DNA from 3 places in the Cobetia sp. PDI-12MA genome. Region 2 is predicted to be linked to each of the others. Evidence: predicted binding sites of a transcription regulator. Region 2 holds the regulator's gene; each other region holds the start of a gene.
The links. The regulator sigma-54, encoded in region 2, starts transcription at its own class of promoters, with help from an activator protein. The targets are predictions, from matches to a motif close to TGGCACNNNNNTTGCTNT.
Positions count from the first base shown of each region.

Region 1 (6,851 bases), 930 kb from region 2:
GATCCCCCGCCGCCTTGGCGGATACCTTTCGGGTTTCCTTGCTCATATATAAGCCTCATTTATCGTTGTTGCCATGCATGATAACAGCTTATCATGAGTGATTGCGATACACGCATCCCCACTGCGTACAATCCTAGTACAACGATCCAAGCGCCTACGTAAAGATAATTTAACGCAAGCAAGTCATTTATTAGCGCCTGGCAGGCCTTGGCGCTCAGGGCCCAGAGAGGAACAGGAAGCACGACGACAGGGCTGGCAGCGACAGGCAAATCAGCAAGGAAGACACAGTCAGAACAAGCAGCACAGAGGTGGGCAGCCACAGAGGGGGAAGACGCAGAAAAGGCGCAGAGAAGGCAGCAGATGTCAGGCCGGACCGCAGGCATCCACCAGGGAACGGCACATCGCCGCTACCGCTCCCTGGCGGGAAATGATGAGGCTGAAAGTGATGAAGCCTGCAGTGGTCAAGCTTGGGTGAATAGGCATGAAGAGATCAGGCTTGAGATGATCGGGCTGATGGCGCCTCGCTCTCAGTCACCGCGCAGGCGCCCGCCCATCTCCTGGGCGAGGTCCACCGCGAAGTGGTCCGTCATGCCGCCGATGAAGTCGAGCATGCGCCGATAGCTGCGGTAGAGATCCCAATCCTTGGTCGGCGTGTTCTCGCCGATCAATGCCAGCACACGTTGATGCTTGAAGCTGGAACGCCCCGTGGTATGCAGCTCATGCGCAGCGCCGATGAAGGCCTCGAGCAGGATGCCCAGCGTGGTGTAGGCGCCGATCTCCAGCTTGGCCTTGCGCTCGTTACGGAAGATCTTCTGGCGCGCCAGATTCTTGGCTTCCCGCACGCCCCAGCCGAGGTCGGGGTGGCACAGGTCGAGCAGGTCTTCGCTGAGCGTACCGGCCAGCAGTTCCGTCTCGCGCTGGACGAAAGCCTCGGCGACATCATTGACGGCACGCTCCATCGCCGCGCCTCTCAGCGCCGCCACCTTGCGCCGCTGGGAAGTGCCGCGGGCGACCATCTCCTGATATTCGCGCGGCTCGCCACCGCTGATGCCGGTGAGAATCTCGAATACTTCCTCGAATTGCAGGATGCCCATCTCGAGGCCATCTTCCAGGTCCAGCAGCGCATAGCAGATGTCATCGGCGGCCTCGACCAGCCACGCCAGCGGGTGACGGCACCAGCGTCCATCGGCCCGTGCCAGCAGACCGCAACGCTCGGCGACCTGATCCAGCAGCACGCGCTCGCTCTGATAGCAGCCGAACTTGCCGCCCGCCGTGGCGTGCTCCACCGTCCACGGGTACTTGAGCAGCGTGCCCAGCGTCGCTGCCGTCAGGCGCATGCCGCCATGGAACTGGTTGTATTCGATCTGGGTGACGATGCGAAAGCCCTGGGCATTGCCTTCGTAGGTGAGCAGGTCCTCGCGCTCGGCATCGCTCAGCCCGGCCAGCCGACCGTGATCACTGGCGGCCTCGGCGGCGAACCAGTCACGGATGGCGTACTCCCCGGCATGCCCGAAGGGCGGGTTGCCGATGTCATGCCCCAGGCAGCCGGTCTGGACGATGACACCGAGATCCGACGGCGTGATCCAGTCGGGCAACTGCTCCTTGAGCTTCTCGCCGACCATCATGCCCAGCGAGCGGCCGACGCAGCCGACCTCCAGCGAGTGGGTCAGGCGCGTGTGGATGTGGTCGTTGTCGGTCAGCGGATGAACCTGGGTCTTGCGCCCCAGGCGACGGAAGGAACCCGCGAACACGATACGGTCGTGGTCCTTGTGGAAGGGAGTCCGCCCCATCTCACGCGATACGGTGCCCGGTGCGTCATGCAGGCGACTCGGTTCCAGCAGTCGCTCCCAGCTCATTGATGACATCAGGCAACTCCTTGGCAGGCGCCGAGTGCTGGCGCCGGCGAGCAGATAACAGGTGAATGACGCGCATGAAAAAAGAGAACAGGGATTGTGGCACCCTGTTCTCCTTGTCTCCAGCCCGCTCAAGTCATCCTCAGCTCGCCAAGATTGCCCTCGAACCCGCTCAGGCTATCCTCAGTCCTCGGCCAGCGCCGGCAACAGCACCTTGAGCTTGCGGGTCAGGGTGTTGCGCCCCCAGCCCAGCAGCTCGGCGGCTTCGCCCTTGCGACCACCGGTATGCTTGAGGGCCGTCTCGATCAGAATACGCTCGAAGTCGGGCACCGCTTCTTCCAGCAGATGGGTATGACCGGCGGCAAGCGCGCGGTCTGCCCACTCGCGGAAGGCACCACGCCAATCGCCGGAGGCCGCCTCGGTGCCGCTGGCATCTCGCAGCTCCGGCGGCAGGTCCTCGATCATCACTTCACGCCCCGAGGCCATCACCGTCAGCCAGCGACAGGTGTTCTCGAGCTGGCGCACGTTGCCCGGCCAGTCGAAGCGCGTCAGGTGTTTCTCCGCGGCCTCCGTCAGCACCTTGGGCTCGGTCGACAGCTCACGCGCGGCCTCGCCCAGGAAGTGACTCATCAGACGCGGGATGTCTTCGCGGCGCTCCGACAGGCGCGGCAGATGCACGCGAATCACGTTGAGGCGGTGGAAGAGATCCTCACGGAAACGCCCATCCTCGACCAGCTTTTCCAGGTGCTGGTGCGTCGCGGCGATGATGCGCACGTCGACCTTGACCGGCGTGATGCCACCGACACGATAGAACTCGCCATCGGCCAGCACGCGCAGCAGGCGAGTCTGGGTCTCGGCGGGCATGTCACCGATCTCATCGAGGAACAGCGTGCCGCCATCGGCCTGCTCGAAGCGCCCGCGGCGCAGCGCCGTGGCGCCGGTGAAGGCGCCCTTCTCATGGCCGAACAGCTCCGATTCCATCAAGTCCTTGGGAATCGCGGCCATGTTGAGTGCGATGAACGGCTTGGCGGCGCGCGGCGAGTGCTGATGCAGCGCCTGGGCCACGCGTTCCTTGCCGGTACCGGACTCGCCGTTGATCAGGACGGTGATATGCGACTGTGACAGGCGGCCGATGGCGCGAAAGACTTCCTGCATCGCCGGCGCTTCGCCGATGATTTCCTTGGTCAGTCCTTCCGGCACGGCGGCGGGTGCCTTGGATTCACGGGCATGTGCCACGGCGCGCCGTACCAGCGCCAGCGCTTCATCGACATCAAACGGCTTGGGCAGGTATTCGAAGGCGCCGCCCTGATAGGAAGCCACGGCGCTGTCGAGGTCGGAATGCGCCGTCATCACGATGACGGGCAGGTCCGGGTATTTCTCGCGCACGCGCGCCATCAGGTCGAGGCCATCGGTTCCGGGCATGCGGATATCGGTGATCAGGACATCCGGACACTGACGCATGATGCTGGCTTCGGCCTGGTCGGCACGCTCGAAGGTTTCCACCTCGAGGTCGGGTTGTGCCAGAGCGCGCTCCAGCACCCAGCGAATGGCGCGGTCGTCATCGACGATACAGACGCGGGCAGTCTCGCTCATGTGTGATCTCCAGAAGTGCCGGCTAGCGGAATGAGTAAACGGAATTCGGTATGGCCGGGGCGCGAGTCACACTCGATCAGCCCCTGATGCTGGTGCAGGATGCCCTGGGCGATCGACAGCCCGAGCCCTGAGCCTTCGGCGCGCCCCGAGACCATCGGGTAGAACAGCGTCTCGCGCAGGCTCTCCGGGATGCCGGGGCCGTTGTCGATGATCGCCAGCTCGCACACCAGTCGGTGGCGCTCATGGCCCAGCGTGAACTGACGACGAGCGCGGGTCCGCAGCGTGATCTCCCAGGGCGCCTCTTCGCCCTCGTGCGTATCCGGACGGGGCTGCTCGTTGAGCGCCTGGGTCGCGTTGCGTGCGATGTTGAGTACCGCCTGGATCAGCTGTCCTTCATCGCCGATGACCTCCGGGAGGCTCGGGTCATAGTCGGCCGTCAGCTTGATGTGATGCCCTTCCGCCGCCAGCAGGGAGCGCACCCGCTCGGTCACCGAGTGGATGTTGACCGGTGACTGCAGCGGTGGCCGGTTCGGCCCCAGCATGCGGTCGACCAGATCACGCAGGCGGTCCACCTCCTCGATGATGATGCGCGTGAATTCCACCATCTGCGGTTCGGGCAGGTCACGCTCGAGGAGCTGGGCAGCGCCACGAATGCCGCCGAGAGGATTCTTGACCTCATGCGCCAGCCCGCGTGTCAGCACCTTGACCGCCTCCTGGCGGGCGATCAGCGCTTCTTCGCGCGAGATCTGCATCAGGCGGTCACGCGGTTCTATCTCGACCAGCAATTCATCGGCGCTGATGGGCGTCGCGGTGAAATCCACCGTCAGCGCTTCATTGGCCGCGTTGATGATCTCGGCCTCACGCTGAGTGTAGGGATGCTGTTCCTCCAGCGCCTTGCGCAGCACATTGACCAGGGTGTCATCCAATCCGGACATGTTGTCGGGCGTACTGCCCTTCACGCGCACCAGACTCACCGCCAGCAACGTCTCCGCGGCGGGATTCATCCAGACCATCTGCAGTTGTGAGTCCAGCACCACCACGGCAGTGTTGAGGTGTTCGAGCAGTCGTTGATGCATGGGTTTGTTCGCCATCTGCAGTACGTCTCCCTGTTCTGCAATAACCGCGCCAGTCTGGTGCAGGCACCGAGAACACGGCGTCCGATGCTGTGCAACCATTTCGGCCCCCTCATATTGGCACCAAAATGGTGCAGGCGAGAAATCGCGCTCGAGCTCGTGTTGCTTCACTCCGCCATCAGGCAAACCGATATCGACTGGCCCAGACACGAAAAAGCCGCCCGAAGGCGGCCTGTCAGCCAAGGAGAAACGCGAGATGAAAGAAGGCCGCCCAGACGCTGCTAGCCTCCGCCAGCATTGGCAGGATTGTTGGGATTGCGAGGCAGATTGACGCTGGCGCGTTGCACATAGACCACCTTCGGCTCGCTGGTCTGGCGTACGCGGCCGGTGGAATCCAGCAACTCCGCCTGGATGACATGCTTGCCACGCTCCAGCGCCGGCACCATGAAGACGGTACTGTGCATGGCGGATTGAGACGGCGCGCCATCCACGGTCACGCGCACCTTGTCTTCCGGACGCAGCTTGGGCTCGATCCCCAGGCGTACCGCCAGATTGCCCGCCTGCCCGGTCTGCAGCGTTTCCTCGTTGGACGGGCTCTGGATGGTGAAGGTGGTATAGCCACGGAAAGCCACATCCACCGCAGGCGCCCGGGTGCGGGTGCTCTCGCTGGATGAGGAAGAGCTCACGCGCGACGGCGTGCTGCGCCGCGGCGGCAGGGATTCTGTCGACGGCACCACGCTGAGCGGCGTCAGCTGCACCTTGCTGCCGCCCGCAGGCTGATCACTGAAGACCACGTTGCCGTTGGCATCGACGTGGCGATAGACCTGGGCCGCCTGAAGATCGAACGACAGGCTCGTCAGCATCAGCGTCGCTGCCAGCAGCAGGCACTGCAGTGGCTCGGGGCGCGCTGCTGGCAGTGCACGCGAGTCCGTCGCGGGGTTCGCGACGCGCAGGGAGGATACGAAGGGCCACATCCGAAGATTCCTGAAGAGAGTCATGGGAGGCCAGAAGCCGCAGGCAGCTCCAGCGGGATTGGGTCTATCGGCAGGCGATCCTGCTGCCTGATGACAAGGCTAACAAGTTACAAAGCTTACCGCGTTGATGCCAGCATTTGGGGCCCTCGACAAGACGCCTGTGGGCATTGACTGTCACGCAAGGCTACCACCGCGCCCTGCAGGTCTGTCATCAGCATGGCCGATATCAGGGAAAAGGATCAGAGCAAAGAGTCAGAACGAAAAACAGGGCCACACCTGTCGGTATGGCCCTGCTGTCGTCATCGTCCGGGGCTTGCCTCCACCTGGAAGGCACCCCGTCAGATGGCGTGGCTAGCGAATGGCTGCCTCAACCTCTGCAGCGCCTGGACGCTGCTGTACTTAGGCGTTGCAGTGCTTAGACGCTGTAGTACATGTCGAATTCGAGCGGGTGAGTCGCCATGCGCAGGCGCTGGACATCTTCGCCCTTCAGCTCGAGGTAGGCATCGATCATGTCGTCGGTGAAGACGCCGCCCTGGGTCAGGAACTCACGATCGCCGTCCAGCGCGGTCAGGGCCTGTTCGAGGCTCTCGGCCACGGTCGGGATGGACTTGGCTTCTTCGGCCGGCAGGTCGTAGAGATTCTTGTCCATCGCGTCGCCCGGGTGGATCTTGTTCTTGATACCGTCGATACCGGCCATCAGCATCGCGGAGAACGCCAGGTACGGGTTGGCCGTCGGATCCGGGAAACGCGCCTCGACACGCTTGCCTTTCGGGCTGGCAGTGTACGGAATGCGGATGGAAGCGGAACGGTTGCGGGCAGAGTAGGCCAGCATGACCGGCGCTTCGAAGCCCGGCACCAGACGCTTGTAGGAGTTGGTGGACGCATTGGTGAAGGCGTTCAGGGCACGAGCGTGCTTGATGATGCCGCCAATGTAGTAGAGGGCCATTTCGGACAGACCCGCGTACTCGTCACCGGCGAACTGGTTGTCGCCATCCTTCCAGAAGGACTGGTGAACGTGCATGCCGGAACCGTTGTCACCGACCAGCGGCTTGGGCATGAAGGTCGCGGACTTGCCGTAGGCGTGAGCCACGTTGTGGATCACGTACTTGAGTTCCTGAACCTCATCGGCCTTCTTGACCAGGGTATTGAACTTGACGCCGATCTCGTTCTGGCCGGCGTTCGCCACTTCGTGGTGGTGAACTTCGACTTCCTGACCGATGGCTTCCAGGGTGTTGCACATGGCAGCACGGATATCGTGGAAGCTGTCGATCGGCGGGACCGGGAAGTAGCCGCCCTTCAGACGCGGACGGTGACCCAGGTTGCCGCCTTCCGGCGTGGAATCGGTCGCCCAGGCACCT
Region 1 is NZ_CM183351.1:3,919,470-3,926,320, forward strand. It holds gene AC5WNI_RS16600 (BCCT family transporter) at 1-46, opposite strand, end outside; gene AC5WNI_RS16605 (deoxyguanosinetriphosphate triphosphohydrolase) at 528-1,865, opposite strand; gene ntrC (nitrogen regulation protein NR(I)) at 2,037-3,446, opposite strand; gene glnL (nitrogen regulation protein NR(II)) at 3,443-4,537, opposite strand; gene AC5WNI_RS16620 (DUF4124 domain-containing protein) at 4,801-5,493, opposite strand; gene glnA (glutamate--ammonia ligase) at 5,909-6,851, opposite strand, start outside.
Region 1: the regulator sigma-54 is predicted to act here: its motif matches at 4,557-4,574, upstream of glnL (nitrogen regulation protein NR(II)).

Region 2 (6,851 bases):
CGAGACGTCTTGCTCATCTGTCGGCTTCCCCTGTCGACATGAAGGACAGTGCTGATTCTACCATTGGCGTAGGGGGGCGCGTCGACAAAAGAAAACAGTGTTTCTTATCAAAAGAACAATCTACGTTCCGTCACTGGCGCAAAAGCAGCGTTGCATGGCTGCCAAGGCAAGGATAGGTGCAGGGCCAGGGATAAGGGTAGGCGTGAGGGCAGGTGCAAGAACAGGCGCGAGACGCCCTGCGTAAACAGTGATGGAGCTGCCCAGGGGCGCTGCGCGAGGGGGCTGACCGAAAAGGGAGCGGGCCGAAAGGAAGGCTGTGCGCAAAGGGCGAAAGGGGCAGGGAGGCAAGCGCCAGAAGAACGTGTCGCAATGCACATCCCTGATGTACAGCGCTAATGCATGGCGCAAATGTACAGCGCTGTCAGTGGCGGTTATTCGTCTTCCTCGAAACGCGCCTCGAACAGCGCCTCGATGGCCAGCATCGCCTCATCGGCCTGTTCGCCCTCGACATCGATCAACAGCGTGGTGCCGCAGGGTGCGGCAAGCATCAGCAACGCCATGACATTGGCTGCATTGGCGCGTCGCTCGCCATGGCTGACCATCACCGTTGCGCAATAGGGCGCACAGCAATTGACCAGCTTGGTGGCTGCGCGGGCGTGCAGCCCGCGGCGGTTGGTCAGCGTCAGCTCACGAGAGGGCATCGCGATGCTCCTGCTGATCACTTGTCTCACCTGGGTTGCTCAGCGCGGTATGAATGCCCAGCTCGCGGTGACGCAGGCGCACCTCAGGCAGGCGCTCGGCAAAGTAGCTCGCCAGCTGCTCGCACAGGTAGACGCTGCGATGCTGGCCGCCGGTACAGCCCACGGACACCGTCAGGTAGCTGCGGTTGCTGTCCTGATAGGCGGGCAGCCAGCGTTCCAGCCAGCCGGCGATATCGTCATGCATCGCCTGGACGGTGGGGTAGCGCTGCAGGAATTCGGCCACGCTGTCATCGCGACCGGTATCGCCGCGCAGATTGATGTCCCAGTACGGGTTGGGCAGGCAGCGGGCATCGAACACCATGTCGGCGTCGGTCGGCACGCCATGCTTGAAGCCGAAGGATTCAAAGGTCAGCGTCAGGTGGCGAGAGCTGTGCTGGGCGACCTGCTCGGTGATCCGCGAGCGCAGGTCGTGCACGCTCAGGTTGGTCGAGTCGATGACCAGATCGGCCTTCTGGCGAATCGGGGCGAGCGTCTTCTGCTCGATCTCGATGGCCTCGGCCAGGGTGTGGTCGTTGTCGCGCGTCAGAGGGTGACGACGCCGGGTCGCCGAGTAGCGTTCCAGCAGCACTCGCGAATCGGTGGTCAGGTAGACGACCTGCACGTCCATGCCACTCTGGCGGACGTTGTCGAGCAATTCGGGGAAGCGGGTCAAGGCTTCCGGCAGGTTGCGGGCATCGATGGAGACCGCGATACGTCGGCGTGCCGGGCTGTCCTGTTCGAGCTGATCGACCAGTGGCGCCAGCAGCATGCCGGGCAGATTGTCGATGGCATAGTAGCCAATGTCTTCCAGCGCCTGGAGAGCGATGGATTTCCCGGAGCCGGAGCGGCCGCTGATGATCACGATCTTCATGAAGTGCTCTCCAAGGGCGAGGTCAACGTCGAAAGAATGCAGGGGTGGGGCAGAAGGTTGCCCGCTATCAGTGCGCTGTACGTCGGCCGATGGGAGGCCAGCAAGACGAAAGCCCGGACGATGTCCGGGCCTGTGATTCAGCGCGCCGGTAATTCGGCGATGGCTTGGGTCAATGCCTCAAAGAGTGCACGCTGGCTGTCTGCCTGGCGCAGGGCCGAGCGATTGGTCGGGGAATTGAGCAATTCCGCGACCTGCCCGAGCAGCGTCAGATGGGTCTCGTCCGCTTCCTCAGGCACCAGCAGCACGAACAGCAGATCGATGGGTTCTCCGTCGATGGCATCGAAGTCGATGGGTTCACCGAGCTTCAGAAACGCAGCGATTGGTGTCTTGCAATGCGGGCTGCGTGCATGGGGCACGGCCACACCGTGGCCGATGCCGGTCGACCCCAGTCTCTCGCGCCCGATCAGGCGCGAGAAGACTTCCTGGCTATCCAGGCTGGGAATGTTCTGTGCGATGAAGGTGCTGAAGAATTCAAGCACCCGCTTCTTGCTCCCCCCGGGGACACCGTAAAGGGTGCGCTCGGGGGGAAGGATCTGATCAAGTGTCATGGCTGAAGGTCAACGGGTCCCGGTGCCCTGAGCACGAGCCTGGGACTTTTCCTTGTGTTTGACCAGCTGGCGATCCAGCTTGTCGGCGAGCGCGTCGATGGCAGCGTACATGTTGGGGTCTTCTGCCAGGGCGTGGAGGTCAGCGCCTGCTGCGTGCAAGGTGCAGGCAGCCTGCTGGCGCTCCTTCTCGATCGACAGTGTCACCTGAACATTGGTGATGTTGTCGTAATGCCGTTCGAGGCGAGCGAGCTTCTCGTTGACGTAATCGCGGAGAGGATCGGTAAGTTCCACATGATGCCCGGTGATATTCACTTGCATGGACACGCTCCTTTATCCAGCGGGTTGCCATTCAATTGTAACCCTTTTTGACTACGAGCAAACCCTGATCGGACGCTCTGCAACAGGCTTGACGACCACCGTCTGGCGATGTTTTCGCGCCCTTGCCAGCGGCGTCAGATGTCGTGAGCGTCTGTACCGACAATGCCCAAGCTTTGCGCAAAGATCAACGCTGCGCTGCATCGTGGCTCAGTGCTTGTCTTCAACTCAGTGAGGGGTAACGGAATGGACTTCAAGGTCACGCTTGAAGGGTGGTGCATGAAAGGCGCGCAAGAAGACGGGTTTTCGTCGCCAATCCCTGCATGTACGCCGCCTTTCAGGCGCTTGGGTTGCGTGGAGCAAGCAGCGTGCCGGAAGGATCACCGAGTGACATCCCGGTGCAATACGGCTAAAAGTGACTTTAAAAACATGCGATTGACGGTAAATGATGCAGCCGGAATGATGGATTTTTGCCATCATCCTGCGCGCCATGATGGGCCATTGACGAGCGGTTGACGGAATGACAGGGCGCGCGACAGGCGCGCCGGTGTCAGTAATGTCAGAGGCTGGTGAGAGAGAAAACCAGCGTTTGAGGTTGGCGGCAACGGCCATGATAGGAGGGAGACCAGGCGCATGGCAGCCGCAGATGACACATCAGGCCAGACGCTTGCGCTCGCTGGAGGATGGGATGCCCATCGCTTCGCGATACTTGGCCACGGTACGGCGTGCGACCTCGATGCCATCGCTGGCGAGCAGGTCGACCAGGCGTGAGTCGGAGAGAGGCTTGCGAGCCGGCTCTTCCGCAATCAGCTTGCGGATGCGGGCACGAATGGCGGTGCTTGAGTGGGCGTCGCCACTACCGCTGCCACCGACCTGGCTCGAGAAGAAGAACTTGAGCTCGAAGACGCCGCGCGGGGTGTGGATGTATTTCTGGGTCGTGACCCGCGAGATGGTCGATTCGTGCATCTCGACCACTTCGGCGATGTTGGCCAGAATCAGTGGCTTCATGCCTTCCTCGCCTTGCTCGAGGAAGTCGATCTGGCGCGCCATGATCTCGCGGCCGACCTTGAGCAGGGTGTCATTGCGTGATGACAGGCTCTTCATCAGCCAGCGCGCTTCCTGCAGGTTGTCCTTGAGGAAGGTGTTGTCGGCGGACTTGTCGGCACGCTTGATCAGTGCGGCGTATTCCGGCTGGATGCGCAGCTTGGGCAGCGCTTCCGGGTTGAGCTCGACCTGCCAGCCGTGGCGGGTATGACGCACCAGTAGATCAGGGACCACGTAATCGCTGGCGGGCTCGCCCCAGGCGGATGCCGGACGCGGATCGAGCGCGCGCACCAGGCGGATGACGTGATCCAGCTCGTCATCGTCAAGGCTCAGTCGGCGCTTGAGCAGCTTGCGATCATCGTTGCCCAGTGCCTCGAGGAATTGACGTACCAGGCGACGCGCCTGCGCCAGCAGCGGCAGATCATCCGGCAGCAGCGCCAGTTGCAGCAGCAGGCACTCGCGCAGGTCGCGGGCGAAGACGCCGGTCGGGTCGAACTGCTGCAGACGCAGCAGTACCTGCTCGAGCTCGGAGGCCTTGAGGCCGGGCAGGCCCTGGCCGCGCAGACCATCGACCAGCTCATCGAGTGACAGGCTCAGGTAACCGGCACCGTCGACGGCATCGATCAGGCTCTCCGCCATCTGGCGTTCACGGCCATCGAGGTCGGTCATCGCCAGCTGCCAGCGCAGGTGGTCCTGCAGGCTCTCGACGCTGGTATTGCGATCGAAGTCCGGCCCTTCTTCGCTCCCGCTGCCACTGCCGGAGCTGGTCAGGCTACCGGCGTGGTCCTGGTAGAGGTCCGACCAGTCACTGTCGAGAGGGTATTCCTCGGGAATCTCGCTCGAGGAGTCGGCAGTGGAGATCTCGCTCGTATCCTGTGTCTCGATGACATCCAGCGACTCGTAGTCCTCGTCGAGCTCCAACATGGGGTTGGACTCGAGGGCTTGCTGAATCTCCTGACGCAGGTCGAGCGTCGACAGCTGCAGCAGCTGGATCGCTTGCTGAAGCTGCGGCGTCATGGTCAGCGAGGTGCCGAGGCGGAGTTGCAGGGTGGGTTTCATGGAGTCAGTCAATTCACGGCAAAGGAACGTGCTTACTACGCTATACCGTGACTCGGGCCACTGACAAGTGGTTGCAGTGAATATTCAAGCAACTTGCATGCCATGTTTACACCAAGGTGGTATGGACGTCATGCATGCGCCTGATGTCAGACATGAAAAAGCCGCTACGCGATAAAATCACGCAGCGGCTTATGAAGCTTTCGCCGTGGGAGGGCTCAGCGCATCCGCTGGCCCTAGAGCGTGAACTCGTGGCCCAGGTAGACGTCGCGTACCTGCTGGTTGGCCAGGATGGAGTCCGCGTCACCGTGAGCGATGATCTGACCATCGCCGACGATATAGGCGGTGTCACAGATATCGAGTGTCTCGCGCACGTTGTGGTCGGTGATCAGCACGCCGATGCCACGGTCACGCAGTTGACGCACGATGCTCTTGATCTCGCCCACCGAGATGGGGTCGACGCCGGCGAAGGGCTCATCGAGCAGTACGAAGTCCGGCTCGGTGGCCAGTGCACGGGCAATCTCGACCCGACGACGCTCCCCGCCGGACAGGCTCATGCCGGCACTGGCACGAATATGCGTGATGCTGAATTCCTCGAGCAACTCTTCAAGACGTGCCTTGCGGCCATTGCGATCCAGATCCTTGCGGGTTTCCAGAATCGCCATGATGTTGTCGGCCACCGACAGCTTGCGGAAGATCGACGCCTCCTGCGGCAGATAACCGATGCCGGCGCGTGCGCGTTGATGCATGGCGGCAGCGGAAAGGTCCTTGTCGTCGATGGAGACGTCGCCTGCATCGGCGCGCACCAGCCCGACGATCATGTAGAACGAGGTCGTCTTGCCGGCGCCGTTGGGGCCCAGCAGGCCGACGATGTCACCCTGACGGATCTCAAGCGAGATGTCCTTGACCACCTTGCGGCCCTTGTAGGCCTTGGCCAGATGGCGAGCGCTCAGCGTACGCGGGGTAGCAGCAGTCATGACTCAGTTTTCCTTGCTGGCATTGGCGCCGCGCGGCGTCAAAGTCATGTGTACGCGACCGCCTTCGGTCTGCTGTGCCGTCTTGCTGTTGTTGGCGTTCACCTGGCGCTTGTCGAGGAAATACTCCACGTAGCCGCCTTCGAAGGTGTCATCGCCTTTCTCGAGACGCGCATTGCCGACCAGCTCCACGCGGCGCTCCAGCGCATGATAGCGGATGGTGTCGGCCCAGCCCTTGACCAGCTTCTCGTCGGGTGCGGGTTGCTGTTCCAGGTAGGCACGCTTGCCGGTGGCCTTGACCAGCGAGATCTCGCCGCTGCCGGCGCGGCTGATATCGACGCGGCTGGCATCGAGCTTCATGCTGCCCTGGCGCATCTCCACCTGGCCGGTGTAGGTGGCTGTGCCGGCCTTGTCATCGAGAGACAGGGCGTCCGCGGCGATGTTGATCGGCTGGCTGGCATCGCTGTCCAGCGCCATGGCGGCCGGGGCGAAGGTGGACATGCCCAGTGCCAGGCAGAGCGCCATGACACCGCTGTTGAGGGTCTGGCGACAGGCCGTCAAGGGCTTGCGAGTCGTGGAAGTCATGGTGGCTCCTTGGCATGACGGGGTCGCCGCCCGAGCAATGATGCCATCGAGCGGCAGGGAAGAAGGTGTTGCGGCGCGGGTCATGGCGCGACGGCCAGCCCGGCAGGTTCATTCACCGCTGGCAGGCGCTGCCTCGAAGGTGCTGTTGATGCGCCCGTCATCGGTAGTGGTGCTGTCGGTGCCCGAGTCGATGCGCTCGGCTTCCTTGCTGGCCTCGCTCTGGCCCGTGCCGGGTTGCAGGACGCTGCGCACGCGGCCCTGCAGCACGGCGGAATCCCGGGAGAGGTCGGCGCTGAAGCTGTCGCTTTCGACATGCTGGCCATTCTGGGTGATCACGACCGGCACGTCACTCCAGGCGCGATTCTGATCACGGCTGTAGTGCAGAACATCGGTATCGAGGGTCCAGCGGTCATCGGGCTGGCGCAGTCTGGCATTGCCCTCGAGAGTGAAGGTGTCGCCGCCGGCGCTCAACACGCCACTGTCCCCCGTGGCATACCAGCGGCGGTCTTCACTGTCGTTGGTGCGAATCTTCGGGGTCTGCGCCCGGGTCACGTCATCGCCTGGCGTATGCTCGATATGCGGCGAGCTCATGGACTGGATCGCCACGCCGCGCGCATCGAAGCGTGTCATGTCTGCCCCGTCGAGATAGTAATCCGGC
Region 2 is NZ_CM183351.1:816,580-823,430, forward strand. It holds gene mgtE (magnesium transporter) at 1-17, opposite strand, end outside; gene AC5WNI_RS03485 (HPr family phosphocarrier protein) at 432-701, opposite strand; gene rapZ (RNase adapter RapZ) at 688-1,611, opposite strand; gene AC5WNI_RS03495 (PTS sugar transporter subunit IIA) at 1,749-2,219, opposite strand; gene hpf (ribosome hibernation-promoting factor, HPF/YfiA family) at 2,229-2,537, opposite strand; gene AC5WNI_RS03505 (RNA polymerase factor sigma-54) at 3,189-4,637, opposite strand; gene lptB (LPS export ABC transporter ATP-binding protein) at 4,871-5,611, opposite strand; gene lptA (lipopolysaccharide transport periplasmic protein LptA) at 5,615-6,193, opposite strand; gene lptC (LPS export ABC transporter periplasmic protein LptC) at 6,302-6,851, opposite strand, start outside.

Region 3 (6,851 bases), 1.3 Mb from region 2:
CAAGCGTGGCGGCGGTAATCTGCGCGCCGCGTGTCTTGCCTTTCGGGTTGCTCTCGAGGCCGGTCAGCCGGTCGGCGAGGGTCTCCAGCGCCAAGCCGGCGTCGGCGACGATGGCGAGTGTCGCCTGCTGGTTGCGCGCCAGTTGTTCGGGGTCGATATCGATGCGGATCAGCTGGCCACCGATGACGAAGCCATCATCGAACACCACGTCGTAGTCGGTCTCGCCAAGTTCGGTGCCGATCGCCAGCACCACATCGGCGTCGCACGCCAGTTTGCGTACCGCAGGCAGCGCGGCATTGGCTCCGAGATCCAGTGGGTGAGCGCTGCCCAGCAGGCCCTTGGCATTGATGGTGGTGACGGTGGGGGCATCGAGTGCCACCACCAACTGGCGGGCCGCTGCAGGTGCGGCGACACAGCCACCGCCCAGCAGCACCAGCGGGCGCTCGGCGCCCTGCAGCAGGCTCACGGCTTCCTCGAGCAGGGCCGGGTCCGGCGCCAGACGGCCGATGCGCGGGCGCGTGACGTCATGGGTGGTGCGACCGGCAGGCAGTGCCACCTCGGCATTGAACAGATCGATGGGAATCTCGATATGCACCGGTCCCGGGCGGGCGCCCTCGAACAGCGCGAAGGCGCGGGCCAGCACTTCCGGCAGTGCGGACGTGTCGAGCAGCGTGTGGCTGAAGCGCGCCACGCCCGACACCAGCTGATGCTGGCTGGGCAGCTCATGCAGACGCCCCTGGCCACGGCCGAGGGTGTCGGTGCGATTGACGCTGGAGATCACCAGCATCGGAGTGGAGTCGGCCAGCGCCTGCCCCATCGCGGTGGTGATGTTGGTCATCCCCGGGCCGGTGATGATGAAGCACACCCCGGGCTTGCCGGTACTGCGGGCATAGCCATCGGCCATGAAGCCAGCGCCTTGTTCATGGCGCGGGGTGACGTGGCGAATGCTGCTCGCGGCGGGATCGGCATCCGGTTCCAGGCCACGGTAGAGCTCGACGGTATGTACGCCGGGAATACCGAAGACGGTGTCGACGCCGTAGGTGTCACGCAGCAATCGGATCAGGAGTTCAGCACAGGTCATGGCAGTCTATCCGGCAGACGGGAGCGCCGTGGCGCTCCCTGAAGTCATGAGGAAAAGGAGTCGGTCGCGAAGCGGTGTCAGTCGAGTGCGAGTCGTCGCTCAACTAGCAGTTCAATCGATGGCTCAGAACACGAACAGATGGGCGATACCAGCGATGATCGGCAGGGTGATCAGTGTACGCAGCACGAAGATGGCCACCAGTTCCCACAGCTTGAGCGGAATCTTCGACTTGAGCAGCAGGGCACCGATCTCGGACATGTAGATCAACTGGGTTAGCGACAGGCAGGCGATCACGAAGCGGGTCAGTTCGCTGTCGATGTCCTTGGCCAGTACCGCCGGCAGGAACATGTCGGCAAATCCGACCAGCGTGGCAGGGGCTGCCTCTGCTGCGTGGGGAATCTGCAGCAGTTCCAGCAGCGGAATCATCGGGTAGGACAGCCAGGTGAACACCGGCGTGAACTCGGCCAGCATCAGCGCCACGGTACCGATGGCGATCACCACCGGCAGCAGACCGAGGAAGATGTCCGCCACATTGAAGCAGGCCGATTTCACCAGCTTGAGCGGGCCCGGCGCATGCTCGGCGCGCGCGACGGCCATGCCGAGTGAGTAGCGCAGCACGCCACAGCCGCTCTGGTTCTCTTCACTGATCTGGCAGCCGACCGGCTCGTGGTAGTCATCGCGCTTGCGTGACAGCGGCGGCAGACGCGGCACGATGACGGCGGCGATCAGGCCCGCGATGACCACGGTCAGGTAGAAGGGCACGAACAGGTGGTTGATGTTCATGAAGCTGGTGACCAGCAATGCGAAGGCGATCGAGACCACCGAGAAGTTGGTGGCGATCACCGCCGCTTCACGCTTGCTGTAGAAGCCCTGCTCGTACTGCTGGGTGGTGATCAGCACACCGACGGTGCCGGAGCCCATCCATGAGGCGGTGGCATCGATGGCGCTGCGCCCGGGCAGATTGAAGATGGCACGGAACGGACGGCGTACCAGGCTGCCGATGAATTCCATGAAGCCGAAGTCGACCAGCAGCGGCAGCAGAATGGCCGCGAAGAAGAAGAAGGTCAGCAGTACCGGCGCGAGATCATTGAGCATCACGCCGCCGGTGAAGGCCGCCGTCACTTGAGTGGGGCCCCACTGGGAGTAGGTCATCAGCGCGAAGATTGCGCCGAGGGCACGCATGCCAAACCATACCGGCGAGACATCGAACAGCTCGTGTGCAGCGCCCTGACGTGCCCAGACCGGTTTGGCGAGCTTGACGAAGCCGGTCAGCAGTACGGAAAGGCACAGCACCGCGACGGCGATGGCGGGTAGTGCGCCGCCCAGCGTCGCCTTGAGCCAATCGGCCATCAGGCCCATGCCGATGTTGATGGTGTCACCCGTGCTGAAGGGCACCAGGAAGAAGCTGACGCCGAGCAATGACGGCAGCAGAAATTTCATGACTCCGTGAGTCGTGAGCGGAACGGGACGGGTGGCGATGAGCTCTTTCTGAGCCTTCTCACCCTTGTGCACCTTGTCTGAAGGTGAATCGGCGCTTGGGCTGGAGCGGGACGGCGTGTGATCCGCCGTCGGGTCGATGCTGGTTGTCATTCGGGTCACCTAGATCTTGTTGTAATGGTCAGGCTCTAGCCGTGCATCGTGTGATGCATCATGCCGTATCGTGTCGGGTGATTCTGTGTGCGCCGAGGGCGGGACGGGCCCCCGGCGCGGGTGCAGCAGGACAGCAGGTCATTCGTGGGTCGTTCGTGGATCAGTCGCGCTGTTGCACGCCCGGCAGTACACAGAGCATTTCGTAGAGCAGGGTCGCGCCCATCAGCGCGGTGTTGCCGCTGGTGTCGTAGGGCGGGGAGACTTCCATCAGGTCACCGCCGACGATGTTGAGGCCACGCGCGCCGCGTACGATTTCCATGCCCTGGGGCATGGTCAGGCCGCCGGCTTCCACGGTGCCGGTACCGGGGGCGACGGAGGGGTCCAGTCCGTCGATGTCGAAGGTGATGTACACCGGGCGATCGCCCATCATGTCGCGCACTTCGGCCATCAACGGCGCGAGTGACTTGAACCAGCACATCTCGGCGGTCTCGACACGGAAGCCCTGCTGACGGCACCAGTCGAAGTCATCGGCGGAGTAGCCGGTGCCACGCAGGCCGATCTGCACCACGCGCTGGCTGTCGAACAGGCCTTCTTCCTGGGCGCGACGAATCGGCGTGCCGTGGGCGATGGGCTCGCCGAACATGTGGTCGTTGACGTCGGCGTGGGCATCGATGTGGATCAGGCCGACCGGGCCATGCTTCTTGGCGATGGCGCGCAGCACCGGCAGGGTGACGGTGTGATCGCCGCCCAGTGTCAGCGGCACGCAGTCGTGACTGAGCACTTCATCGTAGAACTGCTCGATGATGTCCATGCTCTTGGGCAGGTGGAAGGTGTTGATCGGCACATCGCCGATGTCCGCCACCTGCAGGCTGTCGAAGGGCGCGGCGCGGGTGGCCATGTTGTAGGGGCGCAGCATGCGCGATTCATCACGGATCTGACGCGGGCCGAGACGCGCGCCCGGACGGTTGGAGGTACCGATGTCCAGCGGAATGCCGATGAAGGCGGCATCCAGGCCTTCCGCGGTTTCCTGAGCCGGCAGGCGCATCATGGTGGCCGGGCCGCCGAAACGTGGCATGTCGTTGCCGCCCAGCGGCTGATTGAACTCGCTCATCTGTCTCTCCAGGTCTTGAGTTGCTCGCGATACGCTGACGGCGAGCGGGGTATTGTGTTCGATCGCCTGATCGCCCGACCGGACGGTGTGATGAAAGCCGGCGATCCTCCTTGGCGCATACTCCAGCATTGCAGTAACCATGCCAATTTTTAGTCAATTGATTTTATTGAGTTTTATTTGGCGGAGGTTGCTGGGTGATTCATTTGTGGATCACCAGTGCGGCATTGATGATTCAAAAATGGATCACTGATTCATTTGTGGATCACATTCAGGCATCATCGAGACTGTCTTCAGCGCAGTGCGAGAAAGACCTGCTGGAAAGAGCTGTTAGAAAGAGCTGCGAGAAAGACCTGCGAAAAGAAGCACAGAAAGCCCCGCCCGATTCACAGGCTCGACCATGAGGTACCCGCCATGTCAGAGCTCGACCGTCAGATTCTCAAGACCATCATCGACACCGCTCACGATCACTACTTCGTGGTCAATGCCGATGGCCAGGTGCTGGATGTCAGCCCCGGCGCCGCGGCGGTCTATGGCATGACCCGCGAGGAGCTGTGTGCCGCCAACGTGCATGACCTGGAAGCCAGTGGCGTGCTCAAGCCATCGATCAGTCTGGAGGTGCTGCGTACGGGGCGCGCGCTGCAGATGATGCAGCTCACCGCCACCGGGCGGCGAGTGGTGGCGCAGGCGCATCCGGTATTCGTCGCGGGCAAGCTTGAGTGCGTGGTCAGCCGCTCGATGGACCTCACCGATATCCAGCTGTTGCAGCAGGAATATGCTGTGCTCCAGCAGCGTTTCACGGATCACCTGCGCCGCAACTCGCGGGGCAGTGAGCTGGGCGGGGGGAGTGCGGGCGAGCGTGACTGGGGGACGGTGGGAAGTGCGCGCTCAGTTGCTGAGCAGACCACCCATGACGCGCAGCAGGGGCGTGCTCTGTGCGAGCAGGCCGCGCGCGAGCAGGCGGAATGCGAAGACGCCGCGCTGGAATTGGGCGAGCTGCAGGTCAGAAGCCCCGTGATGCGGGAGATAGCGCTGCTGCTCAAGCGGGTCGCGCCCACCAACGCCACGGTATTGATGCTGGGCGAATCCGGGGTCGGCAAGACGGCCTTCGCCCATCAACTGCATCGCTGGAGCCAACGCGCCGACGGCCCCTTCATCGAGGTGAACTGCGGCGCCATTCCCGAAAGCCTGTTCGAGTCCGAGATGTTCGGTTATCAGGCCGGTGCCTTCACCGGCGCGGGTAACCGTGGCAAGGCGGGCCTGATGGAGCAGGCCGAAGGCGGCACCCTGTTCCTCGATGAAATCGGTGAGCTGCCGCTGGCCACCCAGACCAAGCTGCTCAAGGTGATTCAGGACGGAATGATCACCCGCCTGGGCGACACCACCACCCGCCGCGCCGACTTTCGGCTGGTCGTCGCCACCAATCAAGACCTCGCCGCCCGCGTGGAGCAGGGACAGTTCCGCCTCGACCTCTACTACCGCATCAATGTGCTCCCCGTCAGCCTGCCACCGCTACGCGAACGCCGCGAAGACATTCCCGCCCTGATCGAGCAACACCTCTCTCGCCTTAATCAACGTCATGGTCGCCGCAAACTCCTCGACGCCTCGTTATGGCCCATCCTCATGCGCCAGGACTGGCTCGGCAATATCCGCGAACTGGAAAACTGGCTGGAACGCGCCTGGCTCAGCGCCCCCAGTGATGTCATTGACAGCGATTCAGTGAAAACACTGCTCAACACCTGTTCCACGAATAACGCTAATGGACTAGGCAGTTCATTTGGCTTCAGTAATGAAAAATCCAATGGAATAGGCGTTACTGAAAGTTTTACCACTGCCGATAACTCTCATAGTCCCAATTCCCTCTCAGCGCCTGCCGCTGAGGGGGCAGTAGCCATGCCAACCCCCAAGCTCGGCCCCAACGAAACCCTCAAGGAAGGCCTGGCACGCATCGAAGCACAATGGCTACGCGAGATGGCTGCCGAGCTGCCCAGCACCTATGCGATAGCCAAGAGGGCAGGGATTAGTCAGCCGACGGTGGTGAGGAAGTTGAAGCATATGTTGTTAAAATAATTACCATGTGTCGGATCTATGTGATGACCAATCGATTAGTCAATCATCCGGGCCCGACAGCTAAGGTACACTATATTCATTGCATCACCACCAGACTCCCCATCACTCCCTCACATAACGGCTTGATCTCGCTGAAGCCCTCGTCGACGGCGAGGTCTGTCTTGGCTTTGGCGTAGGTGGTGCCGTCGGCGGTGGGGTGGTAGCTGGTGCAGTGCAGGCGGATCAGCTTGTCGTCGAGGAAGAGGCCGTATTCGCGGGTCTGCGAGGTGATGGGCATGCCCTGGTGTCGCTGTGTCATGGCGATATCGAACCAGTAGACCTGACGGTGATCCACTCGGGTCAGGCCGGAGTCGAGCATCTGGCTGTTGATGGGCGCCCATTGCGCCAGTTGGTCCGTGGCGGCCATCACCTTGAGCTGCGCGTCGCTGACAGTCTCGCCATGCAGGTCATAGATTTCGAGGATGATCATGTCGGTGCCGGTACCCGCCTGACTCTGCCATTTCTGCACGATATGCGGCAGGCGTCCCTCGGCGGCAGACCACGAGGCGGGCAGGTGCAGCGCAAGGCTGATGCCCAGTGACTTGGGATGGCCCTTGGTGTGGAACTGCTGGAAATAGCCGTCGTACAGCTCGTACACCGGCTCGATCTGATACTTGGTCGCCAGCAGAAATTCCTTGAACGGCGAGGGCAGGTATTCCCCCTGGGCGCGCAGATGAATGGCCTCGATGAAGCGGGCCGCGAAGTCGCTGGTCAGCTTGTCGGTGGTCAGTTGCGAATCCAGTTGCGTCTTTATCTGACGGCGGATGCCATCCAGCACTTCGCGTGCGTGCTCCCGCCCCATCAAAGTGGCGAGGTTGTCCGCCAGGCGATGGGTGATGTTCGGGAAGGCATTGTCGAAATAGGCGGAGGCAAGCTCTGCATCCGGCGCGAGGCCGGGATACTCCTCGGCGATGCGTGACAGGGTGATGTCCTGGGCGATGACGAAGCCGTAGGTACTGCTCA
Region 3 is NZ_CM183351.1:2,161,517-2,168,367, reverse strand. It holds gene AC5WNI_RS09305 (5-guanidino-2-oxopentanoate decarboxylase) at 1-1,081, opposite strand, end outside; gene AC5WNI_RS09300 (YjiH family protein) at 1,205-2,521, opposite strand; gene speB (agmatinase) at 2,832-3,782, opposite strand; gene AC5WNI_RS09290 (sigma-54 interaction domain-containing protein) at 4,194-5,849, shown strand; gene AC5WNI_RS09285 (hypothetical protein) at 5,926-6,851, opposite strand, start outside.
Region 3: the regulator sigma-54 is predicted to act here: its motif matches at 3,910-3,927, upstream of speB (agmatinase).